3 regions of the Chitinophaga sp. SVR4-12A genome follow, and region 1 is predicted to be linked to each of the others. Evidence: riboswitches for the same ligand, from Rfam matches in the RefSeq annotation. Region 1 holds a riboswitch; each other region holds the start of a gene.
The links. A riboswitch is a leader RNA that binds a small molecule or an ion and turns the genes downstream of it on or off. The one in region 1 is predicted to bind cobalamin.
Positions count from the first base shown of each region.

Region 2: it holds a riboswitch for cobalamin, as region 1 does, so the genes downstream of both, ACR9Y8_RS25350 (DUF5074 domain-containing protein) here and ACR9Y8_RS15315 (TonB-dependent receptor plug domain-containing protein) in region 1, are expected to answer to the same signal.
Region 3: it holds a riboswitch for cobalamin, as region 1 does, so the genes downstream of both, ACR9Y8_RS09995 (ribonucleoside-diphosphate reductase small subunit) here and ACR9Y8_RS15315 (TonB-dependent receptor plug domain-containing protein) in region 1, are expected to answer to the same signal.

Region 1 covers NZ_JBPGWP010000001.1:3,743,398-3,749,435, reverse strand. The annotation lists gene ACR9Y8_RS15335 (adenosylcobinamide-GDP ribazoletransferase) at 1-67, opposite strand, end outside; gene cobT (nicotinate-nucleotide--dimethylbenzimidazole phosphoribosyltransferase) at 204-1,238, opposite strand; gene cobU (bifunctional adenosylcobinamide kinase/adenosylcobinamide-phosphate guanylyltransferase) at 1,238-1,741, opposite strand; gene ACR9Y8_RS15320 (DUF6580 family putative transport protein) at 1,750-2,343, opposite strand; gene ACR9Y8_RS15315 (TonB-dependent receptor plug domain-containing protein) at 2,423-4,375, opposite strand; cobalamin riboswitch at 4,493-4,715, opposite strand; gene ACR9Y8_RS15310 (tetratricopeptide repeat protein) at 5,146-5,796, opposite strand; gene ACR9Y8_RS15305 (FadR/GntR family transcriptional regulator) at 5,982-6,038, shown strand, end outside.
Region 2 covers NZ_JBPGWP010000001.1:6,269,262-6,275,299, forward strand. The annotation lists gene ACR9Y8_RS25340 (DUF5074 domain-containing protein) at 1-1,007, opposite strand, end outside; gene ACR9Y8_RS25345 (TonB-dependent receptor) at 1,020-3,032, opposite strand; gene ACR9Y8_RS25350 (DUF5074 domain-containing protein) at 3,025-4,143, opposite strand; cobalamin riboswitch at 4,327-4,542, opposite strand; gene ACR9Y8_RS25355 (rhomboid family intramembrane serine protease) at 4,617-5,462, shown strand; gene ACR9Y8_RS25360 (DNA recombination protein RmuC) at 5,783-6,038, opposite strand, start outside.
Region 3 covers NZ_JBPGWP010000001.1:2,445,387-2,451,424, reverse strand. The annotation lists gene ACR9Y8_RS10010 (aminoglycoside 6-adenylyltransferase) at 1-234, shown strand, start outside; gene ACR9Y8_RS10005 (MgtC/SapB family protein) at 291-950, opposite strand; gene ACR9Y8_RS10000 (ribonucleoside-diphosphate reductase subunit alpha) at 1,040-3,415, opposite strand; gene ACR9Y8_RS09995 (ribonucleoside-diphosphate reductase small subunit) at 3,528-4,499, opposite strand; cobalamin riboswitch at 4,617-4,782, opposite strand; gene ACR9Y8_RS09990 (ABC transporter ATP-binding protein) at 4,959-5,600, shown strand; gene ACR9Y8_RS09985 (hypothetical protein) at 5,629-6,038, shown strand, end outside.

The sequences.
Region 1 (6,038 bases):
TGCCGCCCACAGGGATACGTGTATAGAACATGATGGCGGTACGTAATAAGAGCCATTGCCGTCGCATAATCAATAAATAGCGTTTGATGTTTAAAGTTTGAGTTCTGAAGTTCGTTAGATGTTGGACGTTTAAGGCCGGTTATCGGCCCCGGAACCTTTAACCTTTTAACGAACCTCAGACCTCAAACTTCAAACCTCAAACCTTAAGTTGTTTTGTTTGAAACCTGTGCGTCATCAAAGCTGGCCATCTGCTCCATAAAGGCTGCTGCGCATTGTATGATGGGCATCGCCAGGGCTGCGCCGGTGCCTTCGCCCAGGCGCATATCCAGTTGTAAAAGGGAGCTCACCTGCAGGTGCTCCAGCATGGCGCGGTGGCCTTTTTCATGAGAGCTGTGTGCGAAGATGCAATAGTCTGTTACAGCGGGTTGTAAGCGTTGTGCCGTTAGCAAAGCTGCGGTAACAATAAAACCATCTATCACGATGATCATATTCAGGGCTGCAGCCTGTAATATAGCCCCGCATAGCATGGCTATTTCAAAACCGCCGTAGGTGGCCAGTATGGTTATCGGATCTTCGGGCACGCCGTGACGGTTCAATGCTTCCTGTAAGATCACGATCTTCCGTGCGATCTGTTTGGATGTGCTGCCTGTACCTGCGCCAGTGCATTCTTCAATAGGAATACCGGTAAAGCAGCTCATCAGCAGTGAAGCCGCAGCAGTATTGCCAATGCCCATTTCTCCGAAGCCGATGGTATTGCAGCCTTGCTGGTGGATGCCCTGTACGATCTCTGCGCCTGCCTCCATGGCCTTTTCGCACTCTTCTATTGTCATAGCGGGCTCGTGGAGATAGTTGCGGGTGCCGTATGCGATCTTGCAGTGGTTCAGCATGGGATGGGAGGGAAAATTGTGGTTCACGCCTGCATCCACGATCACCAGCTCTATCTGTAGCTGGCGGCACAATGCATTGATGGCGGCTCCTCCGTGCAGGAAATTATATACCATCTGCGCCGTTACTTCCTGCGGGTAAGGATTGACGAGCCCTTCTGCCGCAACGCCATGGTCGCCCGCAAATACGGCGATCGTAGGTTTAGTGATAGCCGGTTCCAGTGTTTGTTGGATAAGACCTGCCTGCAGGGCAATATGTTCCAGCCTGCCAAGTGATCCCGGCGGTTTGGTTTTCTGGTCAATTTTTTCCTGCAGCGCTGATGCCAGCCCGCGGGAAAGAGGAGAGATGTTCATTATTTAATTGTTACGGGTATACCCGATACCATTAACACCACTTTTTGTGCGCGCTGGGCGATGTATTGGTTGGCCCAGCCTTGCAGGTCGGTGAACTTACGCCCGGTATCGGTGTCTGCATGTACGCCCATGCCGATCTCATTGGTCACTATAATAATCGTGGCGTTCTTTTTAGTAAGGGCGTTAATTTCCTGTTGTATACTATACAGGGCGGTGTCTACGTCCTGATGATGTTGCATAAAGAAGTTGGTCAGCCAGAGGGTAACACAGTCGATAACGGCTACCCGTCCTTCCAGCGGTAAGAGGCTAACATATAATTGCTCTTCGATATTGGTCCATTCAGGGCCCCGGTCTTGCTGGTGCCGCTTTACACGCGCTCCGAAATCATCATCCCATATTTTGGCGGTGGCTACATATACGGGGTCTTCTGCCAGTGACAGCGCCAGTTGTTGTGCATAACTGCTTTTTCCCGAACGGGCGCCTCCTGTAATCAATTGGATCATAGTTCGACTTATTTTGCCAGGGCGGCAAACCTGCGTTGCATCAGTTCAAATCCTCCGAAGAAGATAGCGCCGTAAACAACGTTGCCAATGAACATGAATTTCATATAGGGAACGGCCATGGCATAGCATCTGAGCAGGCCTTCGCCGTCTTTCGTATATAATTTACCGGTGGTAGGGTCTGTACAGCCGCCGAGCCACACGCCGAAATCAGCGATCAGCCAGTGTGCTACCGCTGCTGCAGCTGCCGCTATGACGATATTGCCGATGTTCACTTTTTTGATGATCAGCTGTCCGGCCAACACCATAGCTGCAAAGCCGAGGTAAGTCCAGGCCCAGCCCTGGTAAAGCAATCCGCCGTTAGCAAAATCCGGGTAGAAAAGCTGCTGCACTACTACATCGCTGATGAAAAGCGTGAGCAGCGGAAACAGGTAGGATTTCCAGTTGTTGTTAAAATAAGCGCCGCCAAATAAGGCCATAGCGCCAATAGGGCTGATGTTGGAATAGGGGGTAACATGACCTTCTCCTAGTATCCTCAATATACCTGCGGCTGCAATGAACAGCAGCAGCACACTTAAACGCGGATTAAGATTCCTGAGAGACATGATTGATGATTTAATACGCTTAACGTTAAATGCTGAACGCTTAATGCGTATGCCTTAGGCGTTCAGCATTTAGCGTAATTTATAAATTAATTGCCATTCCGGCCGTAAAATTAAACTTCCTGGCGGTATATCCTCTCACATCAAAGTATTGTTGATCGGTAATATTGCGGAAATCACCGAATACTTTGAAAAACTGTCCCAGTTTATATTCCGCGTATGCGCCCAGGGTATAGTAGTCGCCCAGCGGCAGGTCGCCTTTCCCGAATACGCTTTCCCATCTTTTGCTGATGTATTTGTATTGCGCGCTTACGTACAGGCCTGGCGTTACCTGGTAACCCAGTTCTGCATTCAGGGCATGTTTGGGCCTGCGGTAGAGGTTGTAGTAGCTGGTGTCCTGCTGGGTGAGCTTACCGGTTACATAGGTGTAATTGACGCTCAGGTTCAGGCCGCCAACGATCTGCCAGCTCGCTTCCAGCTCTCCGCCGTAAGCTTTTTGTTTGTCGGCATTCCGGTAGTAGCTGCGGTAAGTAACCGGTTCTGTGTAGAAAATGATCAGGTCGCGGGTTTCGCGCTGGAAACCTACAACGCGCAGGTTCACTTTGTCCTGGAACAGCGCGCCCTGGTAGCCGCCTTCGTAGTTGATGGAAGATTCCGGCTGCAGGTCTTTATTACCGTACTCAGAATATAACTGGTACAGCGTAGGCACTTTATAGGCAGATGAGATGTTGATGAATACCTTATGCCTGTTGTTGATCAGGTAAGAAGGGTTGAAAGAGATGGTCTGGTTATTACCATAGATGTTATGGTAATTGAAACGGCCACCCAGTTCCAGGTTGAAACCGCCCAGGTTATGCAGCAGCAGTGACGCATAGTGGCTGAACTGGCGCGCATGGGCACTGTCGGGTGATAGTTTGCTGGGAGGATAGGCCATGAACTCATCAACGAACTGCGTACTTTGATCCGTGTTAGACGTACGGAATTCAGCGCCCGCTAATAGTTGCAGCTCTTTGGTTATATCCCAGTTTACGTAGGTTTCTGCCTGGTGTGTATTGGATTCAAAATTGCCTTCGTAGTACTTGCTCGGGAAATCTGATTTAGCGATATAGCCGGAATCATTCTGCAGGTGGCGCTTATTGCGTTGATAACTGTACAATATGGTCCAGCTGCCTTTATTGAAATCGTAACGGCTGCTGATGGTGTTCAGCAGGTATTTATTCTGCATGTTATAGTCCTGGTCGTCGGTAAAGGCTGCTTCATCCAGGCCGCCTTTATAATCGCTCCAGTTCACCATGTACTGCAATTTCCACCGATTGGTGGCCTGGAAGCCTATTTTACCGAATACACTGTGGCGTTTAAAGCCGTCTTTGTCAAAATTGCCGGTATTCAGGCTGTCGTAAGCAGAGGAAAACCCATCGGTTTTCAGGTACTGGTATCCGCCCAGGTAGGAGAATTTACCAACGCTGCCGTTCACGCCTGCGCCGCCCTGCCGGGTTTTATAAGTGCCCCAGGCGCCATTTGCGCTGATGCCTACTTTGCTGTCGCCCGGTTTTTTGGTGATGATATTGATCACACCCGCAACGGCATCAGAACCATAGAGGGTAGACTGGCTGCCGCGGAGGATCTCGATACGGTCTATCTGCGTAACCGGTATAAAGTTGAGATCAAAGGCATTGGAGATCTGCGATGCATCGCTTACCGGGATGCCGTCTATCAGTATCAGGGTGTTTCCCGTGCTGGCCCCGCGCATATACAGGTCCTGGTTGGTGCCGGGGGCATTTTCGGCTCCGTTCACTACCAGGCCTGCCTGGCTGTTAAGGATGGAGCTGAGGGATTTTCCACTGTTCTTTTGCAGGTAATCAGATGAGATCACGGTCACTACTTTGCCGCTCTCGCCTGCTCTCTTTGCAAATTTGGTAGCCGTTACTACCACTTCGTTTAAATGGTTGGCGTGGGATGAGTCCTGGGCATTGGCATGTGTGTAAACCATCAGCATGACAACAGCCGGGATAAAGGAGTAAAGTTTCCTGCGCATAAAACTGTTTAAGCTTTAAAAAAATAACTGGTATGCGCTGCCGGAGATGTTAAAAAGAAAGAATACAGGCACCCTTGCAGGTGCATACATCCTTAGCCTTTCACCCGAAAGCGTTTAATGATGTTGAAACACCTGGCAGGTCTTCTGACTTTCCTGCTTTTCCGGGAAACCTTCCCATCCGCCAGCTGGCGGACAGTGGTATGGAGTATTCCGGAAAATCACAGCCCGGTTTTAGCCGGGAGGCAGGATTACAGCTACGGGGATAGTTCCGGATTTACACCGGATTCCCATTTTAATCCCGATTATTTCATCATCGGGAACCAAATGCGGGAGCAAACCTAAAGCAAAATGAGGAATTCTCAAACCTGATATTATTTTAGCAAAATGCCCGGGGAGTAAGGATAGAGCAAGGATACAGCAAGGATACAGCAAGGATAGTGCAAGGATAAGGCGGGTAAAATACTACCACAATAATGGCTGGCGCCTGCATCTAAACAGGTGTAGCGTTCGTCATTTATTGCATGTTGCAGCCTGTTTGCTGCATTCGGGTAGCATCTGGGTGACGGTTTCATCTGGTACCGTTCCAATCCAGTCTCATAGATGTCCCATTCCTCTAAAAGGCATGTGACGACTATGTGAGAGGTATGGGACATTAACGGGACAAATAGTAACCCGGGTGCTATCCGGATGCAACCGGAGGGCTGCAAGGGGCATAAAAAAGGGTGTATCGCAACCGATACACCCCTTCCAGTTATAAATAACTATTAGCATCAACCCGGCATACGGGAGATATACTTGTCCATTTCTTTGATCTGGCTTACGATCTGTGCGGTAGTAGGTTTCTGTGCCTTCGCGCGGCGGAACAGATCTTTAGCAGATTTAAAGTCGCGGCGGCTCATGGCAATGGAAGCCAGGGTGAGCAGCGCAGCGGCTGTATTCTCCTTATCGGGGAGGCCCAGTCTTACTGCCTTTTTCAGGTTCTGATCAGCAGTTTTCAGGTCATTTTTCTGGTAGGCGATGGTGCCCAGCTGGAAATACTGCATACCCTCGTACTCTTTCATGGGGCTGCCGCTTTTGATGCTCTGGCGAACGGCAGCTTCTGCCTTATCCAGGTCCTGGTTGTGCATGGCCAGGTTGCTCTGCATGAAATAGTATACGGAGCGGATGGGTTTATACAGCAGCTTGGGGAATTTCACTTTATTCATCAGGCCCATTGCCTTTTCCACATCCCCTGCCTCTACAGCTTCCTGTACCAGGCGCATGGGGCCGAACATAAAATGGGTTACCAGGCAGATAAGGGCCAGCAGCAGGGGAATAGTAGCTTCCCACCAACCTACGGTAGCGCCCAGCGCTATACCGCCTATCAACAGCAGGATACCGATCGGCAGCCTGTATAGAATAAAAAAGTTAAATGCTTTCATCCGATAATCTTCAATGAGGCTGCAAAGGTAGGGAAATTAGTCCATGGTCCATAGTCTGTGGTCCATGGATTGGCCGTTTATGATAAGTTAGCTGCCCATAAACGGGATACGCCATGGAGGATGGACCATCGGCCATGGACTTTTAACTTTCAACTATTCTCCCTACCTTTGAAACATCAGATGATATGATGAGTCAATTACCTCCCATAAAAAGATTAAGCCTGGCCGACGAAGTTGCCCAG
Region 2 (6,038 bases), 2.5 Mb from region 1:
TCCAGCGCATCTGTTACAAAAACATCTTCTGTATCCGGGTCTACTGCAATACCGTAGGGAATATTTATCTGTTGATCGGTGCCATCGGTAATGAAGGAACGATGGAGAATCGTTTCATCCTTTACGTTGATCAGGGTATAGGAAATGGTGTTGGAATGTGTGATATAGCTCCATGCAACGCTGTAGATGTAAGCAAGGTCTTTGTAGATGCAGATATTGCTGGCGGCAATATCAAACTGCTTTTTGACCTGGTCGGTGTGCGTATCGATCACGTACAGGCGCGAAGGCACGTTGTAATAATCGCCCCGGGAAGTGACATACAGGTCGCCATACTGGTCTAATGCAAGGCGGTGCAGATTGATAGCAACATCTATGCGTTTGATCTCGTGCTGTGTTTGCAGGTCGATGACTGAAACCGTGCGTTCGTAATTAGGCGGACTGTAGCCGCCGGAGTTGGCCACATACAGTTTATTGTTGGTAATAAGCAGCTGTTCAGGGTTACGGCCCGTCGGGATCCTGGCGGTTTCTGTAAGCGTAGCGGTATCTATTACGGATACATAACCATCGTTAGAAGTAATGTAAGCGTAACCTTTGTCAAATGCTGCATATCGGCACTGGCGGATATTCAGCTGTTTGATGCGGGTTACGGTGGCGGCATCCACTACTTCTACTTTATTGGAATTGTTCACCACGATATACATTTTGCTGCCGTAGATCCTGATATCATTGCCAACGTCTCCCAGGCCTTTTGTTATTTCCGGGTTATAGGCCTCGAACAAGCGGCGGTTGTAACGGCCTGTAGTTAAATCCAGGTAATCCAGCGAGGCCTTGTTCATATTCATATTGCCTTCATTCAGCAGGTATACACCTTGTACAGCAGGCTGTTCTACCTGGCTGCGGCTGTAACCGGCTATCTGCACGGTATCCATCCGCGGAGGGACGGTATCCTTCCGGCAGGCGGCCAGCAGTAGTATAATGAGCGTATATACGGTCCTGTTATATCGCATATCCTTGATTTATTAGCGGCTGATGCTCCAGTTGATCCTGTAGTTGCGGCCGGGCATGGGAAAATTCAATATCACGTCGTAATACTGGTTTAAGAGATTGTTTACTTCCAGCGACAAGCGGGTGGTATAGCGGCTCAGCTTACAGGACCATGCCGCAGAAAGATCGCTGGTATACCAGGGCTGCACATAATTGACCGGGATATTCCGCTTCTGGCTGTAACGTTCTCCTGTATAAATAAAACTGTAGTTCAGCGTGAATGTGCGCCAGTCGATACCCGCTGTCAGCGAGCCGCTGTGCCAGGGTGTATAGGGGATCTGTTGACCGTAGTTATATCCTCCTTTACCTGCGGTTACATCCTGCGCCTCCTGCCAGGTATAGTTAAGGCCGATATTCAGCAACAAAGATGGCAGCGCCTGATATGCGGTACGTATCACCACATCTGTTCCTTTGATCTCTACACGGCCCAGGTTCATCATAGACCAGCCGAAGAGATTATCAGACGGAACGGCCACGATCTTATCTTTTACGCGGTTATAATATCCGTCTGCCTGCAGGGAGATATACAGCCAGCGCCCACGTAATACCTGCCGCCACGTAAAGCCTGCATCGTATTGTTTTACATACTCGGGCGCCAGGTTGTTATTACCGATGAAGGTGTAGTATAGGTCATTGAAAGTAGGCATGCGGAAGATGTTCTTGTAAAAGGCCCGCAGCCAAAGATCTTTTTGGGGAAAGGCCTGCCAGGCAACGGAAAATGCAGGTGTCAATTCTCTTTTCGGGCCTGCAGCCTGGTAAGCTTTTACAGATTCGTTCACAAGGGTGGCCAGCAGGTTGCCCTGCAGTTCCAACCGTTTAAAATGTGTGCGACTGGCCAACGCCAATAGCGTGGTATAGCGGCTGGGGTAGGGGAAGCGGTAAAGGTTGGCATCCATCGTATTCACAATAAGGTCTGCTGCCAGCGAGCTTTCCCACCAGGAGCTGATAGTATACTGGTTAGCCAGTGAGACATAGGTTTCACGCTGGTGATAGTAATTATCCAGCAGGTGTTGTTCATTGGGATATTCCGGGTCAATATACCGGCTGTACAGGTCTGTATATTTCGCATTGGCAACAATGCTGTAACGAGGCCCGATATTTTTACGGAAAGAAGCCTGTACAAACTGGTCCCTGCCTTCCAGGTGCTGTCCGTAATTAAAATGGTTCGCTACGATCGCGCCGGGCAATCCACGGGAGGATTGATAGATATAGTATTTGACAGACCAGCTGCTGCTATCCGCCAGCCAGCCGTTCAAACCTGCCTCTGCGCGGAGGGCGTTCACATTCCCATTCTGCCGGGTGGCGGTAGTGTCGTACACACCATTGGTATAGCGGAATTTGTAGCGGCCGTTGGCATTGATCCATTCTGTACTAACAGTACCGTATACACGGTTGCTGATCTTTTGCTGCCATAACAATGAAGGATTGACCAACCCGGACGAGCCGGTCCTGATACTGGCCTTGCCGTGCCAGTGTTCTCCCTCTGTAAAATGCGGCGTACGCGATTGCAGGGCCAGCACATTGCCTGCCGAAAAGGCCCTCGCAGGCTGCAGTATGGTGTTTTGCTGGCCGTTATAAAGGGCAATGGTCTCGATATTATCCAGCGAGAACTTGCCCAGGTCTACCTGGCCGTTCTGTGCATTACCGATCGTCAATCCATCATAAGACACGGCAGTATGGTTAGTGCCCATGCTGCGTACGTTGATGGTTTTCAGTCCGCCGATGCCGCCATAGTCTTTCAGCTGTACGCCGGAAAAGTAACGTACGGCATCTGCAACAGACAGGCTGTTCAGCCGTTCCAGCTGTTTGCCTGTCAGTACTTGTGCAGCATTAATGGGCTGGATGCTTGTGGGGATCCGTTTGGCGTCTACCCTTACTTCCTGCAAGGTATCCTTTACCTGTGAAAGGGCAGCGCTGCCTGTAAACAGGCAAGCGCCGCCCATGATCAGCATAGGACTGGAATACCGTTTGCGTAATGCACTATTCATGGAATACAGGCATAGCGGGGAAATACCAACCGGTATAAGTAAGTGTTTTCTTCAGTGTAGCGGTGGTGGCATCGTAGATCAGCACGCGGTTAATGTCGCCGGTGAACTGGCCATTAAGGGTGGTGATCACCAGCTCGTTCTTGTGCTTGTTATATGCCACGCCTGCGCCGTAGAAATACTGTCCGGAAGGCAGTGTAATGAACGGTGTAGCCAGCGAAGCAGTGTTACCGATCACATAACGATACAGCTGCGTACCACCTGCGAAATTGTTGTTACGCGCAATGTAGATGGCATTCTCCTGTGTGGAAGCCGTAATGCAGGCATGACGCCATGCGCCCCAGGGAGAGGGTACTGTAAAGGGCAGCTTGATAGCCGTGCGTGCCAGTGTAGCCGGGTCGATCCTGATCAGGGAATCTGCAGTGGCAGCATATACGCCGCCGTCTTTACCGGCTGCAAATGCAAGGTTGGCAGCGCCGAATGTTTTCACTACTGCATAAGTGCTGCTGTTGAGTGCCACAATACCATCAGTAGCAGACAACACGAATACATAGCTGCCCGCTTTCAGCATATCGCCGGTATAACCGCTGACGCCTGCAACTTTTGTACCTACTGTCAAAGCAGGTAGTGCGACGGGATATACGCCATCTTTTGCGCTTAGCAAGCCGCGGCTGGCATCCAGACCGATGAAGGCATGTCCGTCGTTACCGGGTAATGTAGTGATACGGCCGCTTTCTACCAGTGTACCTGCATCTGTCACCACCATGGGGCCACCTGCTTTTACCACGATATACATCTTACCATTAAAGATGGTGGCATACTGCAGGGTGTTGGAAGCGCCGCCTAATGTTTTCGTGGGATTTTCTTTCTGGTAAATGTTGAGCACGAGGCTGTCGCCTGTATTGGAATAAAAATGCAGATCGCCGCTGCCGTGGCCAAACCAGCCTTCATTGGCAATAAAGAAACCGTCTGCATATTTACCGGTCACTAACTCGGTATGTGCCCTGCGCACATTGTTTGGCTGCTGCGCAGGCAGCGCCGCGTCCTCCTTCTGACAGGAGGCAATAAACAGGGCCAGTGTTACAAACAGTGGGGAGAGTAGATGCTTTTTCATTATATCGTTTTTTGAATGAACAATACAGGACATAGCTTTCCCGCCAGGCTTTCAGCCCGGAAAAAAAACAACATTGACGACGCCGGTGATAAACGGCGCAATACGCGCAAGGGTAAACGATACGAACAAAAAGAATATATGCCTGGCAGGCTTACATTCCTGGCCTTTCACCCGAAAGCGCTGAATGATAGATCACATCTGGCAGGTCTTCTGGCTTTCCTGCTTTCCCGGGAACCTTCCCATCCGTCAGCTGACGGACAGTGGTATGGAGTATTATCCGGAAAATCGCTTCACGATGAGGTGAAGGCAGGATCACAGCTACGGGGATAGCTCCGGTATTACACCGGATTCCCTTTTAATCCCGATTTGACATCGGGAACCAGTTGCGGATGCAAACGTACATTAACTATTAGTAAAATCCAATTAAATTAGCGTTACGTAATACCTGTACCAAGTATAATATCCTTAGCCTGATGGGACCAATTGGCATTATTAATATCGTACTGATTATCACTAACATTGTTTTTACCTACAGAGGGCTGAAAGACCATGATTTTTTTGATAGGTATGCCTTCGAAGTAGAAAAGATCCTGCTGCACAGGCAGTATAAGCGCCTGATCACTTCCGGTTTTCTGCATGTAAGCTGGATGCACCTCATTTTCAATATGATGTCGCTGTATGTTTTCAGTGATACTGTGGAATTGTACCTGGGCAGCACTAAATTCCTCGTAATCTACTTTGGAAGTTTGTTGGGCGGTAACCTGCTGTCACTGCTTATACATCGCCGTCACGGGGACTATAGCTCTGTGGGAGCTTCCGGCGCAGTGTGCGGGATCATCTTTGCTTCCATTGCGCTCTTCCCGGGAATAGGAGTGGGCTTCTTTTTCCTTCCTCTTTATATTCCAGGCTGGCTGTATGGATTGGGCTATGTGTTGTACTCCATTTACAGCATCCGTTCAAAAAGGGATAACATCGGGCATGAAGCGCATTTGGGAGGTGCATTGGTAGGACTAACGGTGGCTGTGATCATGCATCCTGCTTCGTTGCTGGAAAATTATGTTCCTATACTGGCCATCGCGGTACCGGCTATATTCTTTATTTACATGATTACTACGAGGCCACATTTTTTACTGATTGATAACTATTATTTTAAAAAGCATCATCAGTACATAGATATCGATCATAAGTATAATGCCGACAGAGCTAATAAACAACGGCAGATAGATTTGATACTGGAGAAGATCCACCGGCATGGTATGAACAGTTTAACGAAGAAAGAGAAGGAGATATTGGAAGAGTATTCTCAGACGATGAGCTGAATGCTGAATACTAAACGCCGAACGTCTCTTGCGTTATGCGTTTAGCATTCAGCGTTCAGCATGTTACTAGAATTTTTTGTAGTAGATCAGTTCACCTGCTTCGCCCGAAGCGGATTGTTCGCTGGGCACAAATAAAGTAACCACCAAAGCCCTCTTTCACGTCATTGGATATCCTTGAGGTTGGCTGCCTGTAAGTGTTCGTCATTGCGTAAGTGTTCGTCATTGCGAAGGGAGTATCTTCCACATACCCTCCACATACCCCCCAAAACCGCAGTAACCTGGGAACTTAGTGAGCGCTTAGTCTGAGCCGTGTCGGGGGCTTACTGCTCCTGCTGTCCGGGCAACTCCCCGGCTTCGGGGCCTCCCAGCAATGCATTTGCCTGGTCGGCGGGCAGTTCCTGTACATCCCGCAGCTTCCTTTCAATAGAACGGGACCTGCGGCCTGCTTCGTCTATTACATTACTGGCCTCCTGCAGTTTCTTCTGCGTCTTTTCCAGGATGGTACCGAAATTCCCGAACTCGGTCTTAACGGCGCCCAGCAGCTGCCAAACCTCACTGGAGCGTTTTTCTATCGCC
Region 3 (6,038 bases), 1.3 Mb from region 1:
AACAAAAAAGGGAGATTGTTCAAAACATGCCTTTCCGCGGAGATGTGGCGCAAAGTGGAAGCTACGTTTGCAGGCGGCGATATAGCCGACAACTGGCGTGCATTATTTGCCTACGCGGATCTTGGCAGCGAGATAGGGCCGCTGATAGCAAAACAGCTGGGATATGAATATCCCCTGGAACTGGAACAAAAGATACGCACCTATTTGAGCCAGGTGAGAGCAAAGCCTGCATAAGGGCTTACACCGAGATAATAGCTGGCGCATAAACGATGATAACCGTCTGCAATGCGTTAAAACTGGTATGAAATGATGGTAGGGTTGCTTACCAGCCCGGCCACCAGTTGTCCGTGTCTTTCAAGACTGCCGCTTACCCGCCAGATCCTGGAAAAGCTATCGATATCTTTATGTTCTCCCAGCAGGGCATACTTCAGTTTATGCTGCTTAAAAAGCGCTATGCAGCTATCCGCTTCAACAACAGATCCCGTAATGATCTTATACTCGCGCACCTTGTGAATGCTTTCAATATAGTTCTGCACCGGCAACAGCAATCTTAAGATCACCATTACCACTATTGTTCCGAAAATAGCCAGGTAGATATGTCCCGAACCTACGCACATACCCAGTGAAGCCATTGCCCAGATGGTGGTGGCCGTAGTGATGCCTTCTATTCTGCTTTCGTCTTTAAAGATCACGCCTGCACCCAGGAAGCCGATGCCCGTAATAATATTGGCAGCCAGCCTGTCAGGATTCGCTACACCGATCCTGAGAGATAAAATAGTAAATACACAGGAGCCGAAAGAAACCAGTATGAAGGTTCTCAGCCCTGCAGATTTGTTCCGGTATTCCCGCTCCGCGCCAACGATTACGCCAATAACGATGGAGATCAGCACCAGGATCAGTTCTGTGAAAATAAGCTGCAGATCAAATTTGTCTATGAGGTCTCTAAACATATATTATAAAAATACGGCTTTTTGCAAATACAAAGAGCTCCCCGCCTGGCGGAGAGCTCTTCTTATGCTTGAGAATATTTGTCAGGATCTTATGCGCTGCAGGTTACACAACCTTCTTCCATTGTACAAACTGCGCCTTCTATGATCTCTTCTTCCTGGCTGCCTGCGCCTGCTACTACTACCGGCTCCATCTGCTGTCCGCCCTGTTTTTCAACAGTGAACTGCACAGCCTGAGAAGCGGCCTGGGTACGCAGGTAATACATACCGGTCTTCAAACCTTTCTTCCATGCGTAGAAGTGCATAGAGGTCAGTTTAGCGGTAGACGGCGTATCTACAAACAGGTTCAGTGATTGAGACTGGCAGATAAATGCGCCGCGGTCTGCAGCCATGTCGATGATCGTACGTTGTTTGATCTCCCAAACTGTTTTGTACAGTTCTTTGATATTGGAAGGGATCTCCTGGATCTGCTGGATAGAACCGTTGGCGGCAATGATCTTGTTCTTCATGTCATTATCCCACAGGCCCAGCTCTACCAGGTCTTTCAGCAGGTGTTTGTTCACTACCACAAACTCACCGCTCAGTACACGGCGGGTATAGATGTTGGAAGTGTAAGGCTCAAAGCACTCGTTGTTGCCCAGGATCTGTGAAGTAGACGCGGTAGGCATCGGCGCCAGCAACAGGGAGTTGCGGATACCATGCTTCTTGATGGCTGCTTTCAGGGAAGCCCAATCCCAGCGGGAAGAAGGTATTACATCCCACATATCGTACTGCAGGATACCTTTTGAAGCAGGAGAACCGGCAAAGGTCTCATACGGACCGTCTTTTTTCGCCAGGTCGTTTGATGCAGTTAAAGCAGCAAAGTAGATGGTTTCAAAGATCTCGGAGTTCAGCTTTTTAGCAGCATCGCTCTCGAAAGGATACCGCATCAGGATGAAGGCGTCTGCCAGGCCCTGCACACCCAGCCCGATAGGACGGTGGCGCAGGTTGCTGCGGCGTGCTTCTTCTACGGGATAGTAGTTGTTATCGATGATCTTGTTCAGGTTCACGGCAGCCTGGTAGCTTACCTCGAACAATTTCTGATGATCAAATTCTCCGTCTATAACAAAGCGGGGCAGTGCCAGCGACGCCAGGTTACATACGGCTACTTCGTTTGCATCGGTATATTCAATGATCTCTGTGCAAAGGTTGGAGCTCTTGATAGTGCCCAGGTTCTGCTGGTTGGATTTGCGGTTGGCAGAATCTTTATACAGCAGGTAAGGAGTACCGGTTTCAATCTGCGCATCCAGGATAGCGAACCACAGGTCCTGTGCTTTCACGGTTTTACGCTGACGGCCTTCTTTCTCGTATTTTTCATACAGCTTTTCAAACTCATCTCCCCAGGTGTCTGCCAGTCCGGGTGCTTCGTGCGGACAGAACAGGCTCCAATCGCCATTAGATTCTACGCGTTTCATGAACAGGTCAGATACCCACAGTGCATAGAACAGGTCGCGTGCGCGCATCTCTTCTTTACCGTGGTTCTTACGTAGATCCAGGAACTCGAACACATCAGCGTGCCAGGGCTCCAGGTAGATAGCGAAAGCGCCTTTACGCTTACCGCCACCCTGGTCTACATAACGGGCAGTGTCGTTAAACACGCGCAGCATCGGGATGATACCGTTAGAGGTACCATTGGTGCCACTGATATAAGAACCGGTAGCGCGGATGTTATGGATGCTCAGACCAATACCGCCTGCGCTCTGGGAAATTTTCGCGGTTTGTTTCAGCGTATCGTAAATACCGTCGATGCTGTCGCCTTTCATGGTCAGCAGGAAGCAGGACGACATCTGCGGTTTCGGTGTTCCTGCGTTGAACAGGGTAGGAGTGGCGTGTGTGAACCAGCGCTCACTCATGAGGTTATACGTTTTGATAGCGGATTCGATATCTTCTTTGTGGATACCTACAGCCACACGCATGAACATATGTTGAGGGCGTTCAGCTATTTTGCCATCCACTTTCAGCAGGTAAGAGCGCTCCAGTGTTTTAAAGCCAAAATAGTCGAAAGCGAAATCGCGGTCATAGATAATATTGGAATCCAGGGTCTCTGCATTTTTGCGGATGATCTCCCACACGTCGTCAGATAACAGCGGAGCCGGTTTACCTACTTTCGGATCAATATACTCATACAGTTTCTTCATTGTTTTGGAGAATGATTTCTCTGTATTCTTATGCAGGTTGCTCACAGCTATGCGCGATGCCAGCAGTGCGTAATCCGGGTGCTTGGTAGTGAGTGAGGCCGCTGTCTCTGCTGCCAGGTTATCCAGTTCAGTGGTAGTAACACCATCATATAAACCTTGTATTACCTTTTTGGCAACATCTATCGAATCTACATATTCTGCATTCAGGCCATAACAAAGCTTTTCAATACGTGCGGTGATCTTATCAAACTTTACGGACTCCTTGCGTCCGTCCCTTTTTATTACAAACATGGTGTATTGAATTTAAGCGGTTAGTAAAAAAAATCAGCTATTGGCTCTTAGCTTTTAGCTGTTAGCCGTTTTCTGTAGCTGGAAGCTAGCGGCTAAAAGCTAAGAGCTTATATTAAAAGTCCTCGTCCAGGCTAAATGTTTGTGTATCCTTTCCAGACATTACTCCAGCTTTCTGATAATCACCTACACGTTTTTCAAAGAAGTTAGTCTTGCCCTGCAGTGAGATCATTTCCATGAAATCAAACGGATTAGCAGCATTAAATATTTTGGCGTACCCTAATTCGGTTAACCAGCGGTCTGCTACAAACTCGATATATTGTGCCATCAGCGCGCTGTTCATACCTATGAGGGCTACCGGCAACGCATCAGTAATAAATTCTTTTTCGATAGCAACGGCATCGCCAATGATCTTGTGCACTTCTTCCTGGCTCAGTTTATTTTGCAGCATGCCATACAGCAGGCAGGCAAACTCGCAGTGCAATCCTTCATCGCGGCTGATGAGTTCATTGGAGAAAGTAAGGCCGGGCATCAGTCCTCTCTTCTTCAGCCAGAAGATAGAGCAGAAGCTGCCGCTGAAGAAGATACCTTCTACGGCTGCAAAGGCCACCAGGCGTTCTGCAAAGTTGCCGTTATTGATCCAGCGCAACGCCCATTCTGCTTTCTTCTTTACAGCAGGCACCGTATCAATGGCGTGAAACAAACGGTCTTTTTCTACCGGATCTTTCACATAGGTATCTATTAACAATGCGTAAGTTTCAGAGTGGATATTTTCCATCATGATCTGGAACCCATAGAAGCAACGGGCTTCCGGTATCTGTACTTCGCTCATAAAGTTTACAGCGAGATTCTCATTCACGATGCCGTCGCTGGCAGCAAAAAATGCCAGCACATGCGTAATAAAGTGGCGTTCGCCATCGTTAAGACTGGCCCAATCTTTCAGGTCTCCGCTCAGGTCTATTTCTTCTGCTGTCCAAAAGCTCGCTTCGTGCCGTTTATATATTTCCCATACTTTCGGATAGTTAATAGGCAGCAGTACAAAGCGGTCTTTGTTCTCTTTCAACAAGATCTCATTTTCAAGGTTCATACGCCAATATTTTTTTGTTAAACGCTATACTCTTGTGTCGTTAAGGGGGGTGACGAAGACACCTATCCATCAGGTGAGGAAGGCTCACTCTCGCCAATACCTTATACGCGAAGGCTTTGACAAAACGTTGCGCTGGCAGGTATCTGGCTTCCCTGATATCTTTACCGTTTTTTGCGCACGGGGATCAGGAATCACAGTAGCGCGTCTGCTCGTGATTCTAACACGATTCCCTATTAATTCTTCCCGGAAAGTGCCGGGAGAAACCAATGCAACGAAGTCAAGAACTGACGCAAATGTAAGTACGAATGAAACGGATATTCTTTAAAGTTTTTAACACGTGTGGAAAAAGAAGGTGAACATTTTCCAAATGCAGGAATAATGGGAACAGGGCCGTGAAAAAGTAGGTGAAAAGCCCGCCAGTATCGATACACATTAGAATTTATTTTCTCATATTTACATATGCTCAAGCTGGTTCAAATACAGAAAAAATATTATGAAACGCTGATCCTCAATATCCCAGCGCTCAACTTATCACCTGGAATATACTGGATACAGGGCGGGAACGGCGTGGGGAAAACTACTTGTTTAAAGACGATCGCCGGCCTGATCCCTTTTGAAGGAGATGTACTGGTGAACGATACTATTAGTAGTAAAAAAAATCCCATACGTTATCGGCAGCTGGTCAGCTATGCAGAGGCAGAACCTTTGTACCCGGCCTTTCTCACGGGCAGCGACTTGCTGCGCCTGCACACATCGGCCAAAGGCGAGGCGCATGAAGATGTAATGCAGATGGCGCCTGAAATGGGCATTCCCGCTTTCCTGGATAATCCTGTCAGCAGCTATTCCAGCGGTATGCTCAAAAAATTATCGCTGCTGTTGGCCTTTACCGGGGCGCCATCCCTGATATTGCTGGACGAGCCGCTGATTACGCTGGATCATGGCGCCATTCCCGTGCTGTATGAGTGGATCCGCCGTTTTCACACAGCACACGGCGTTAGTTTTTTTATTACTTCCCACCAACCGATCGCAGATAATGCCCTGCCAGTGACGGGTACATTGGTGATAGATAACAAAAAAATAATCCCTGTTTATCCACACTGAATTCACATTTTAAAAAAAGTAAACGTATATGACCAAAGTGCTGAACCGCATATTTACTACCCGCTTTTACGCACAGAACACAGGTTTCTTTTTCCTGCTGTTCTATTTGTTGTTTGGCGTTGTACAGGGCGGACAGTTAATATCTTATCATTACGGGTTATTGCTGGGTATTGTGAGTAACACAGGCGGCTTATTATTGGGATTGAGCCTTTGGCTATTATACAATTTGAAATGTATCTGGTATGTCCTGGCTACTTTGAACAACAAAGAATTTGCTTTCCTGTATCAAACCATCGGCGGCATTGCCGGCGCCAGGCAACGGCGTATATGGCTGGGCGTACATTTTGGAATGTATGCACCCGTACTGGTATATTGCAGCCTGGCTATCATCATAGCATCGACGAAACAATATTATGCTGCAGCCATCATCCTTGTAGT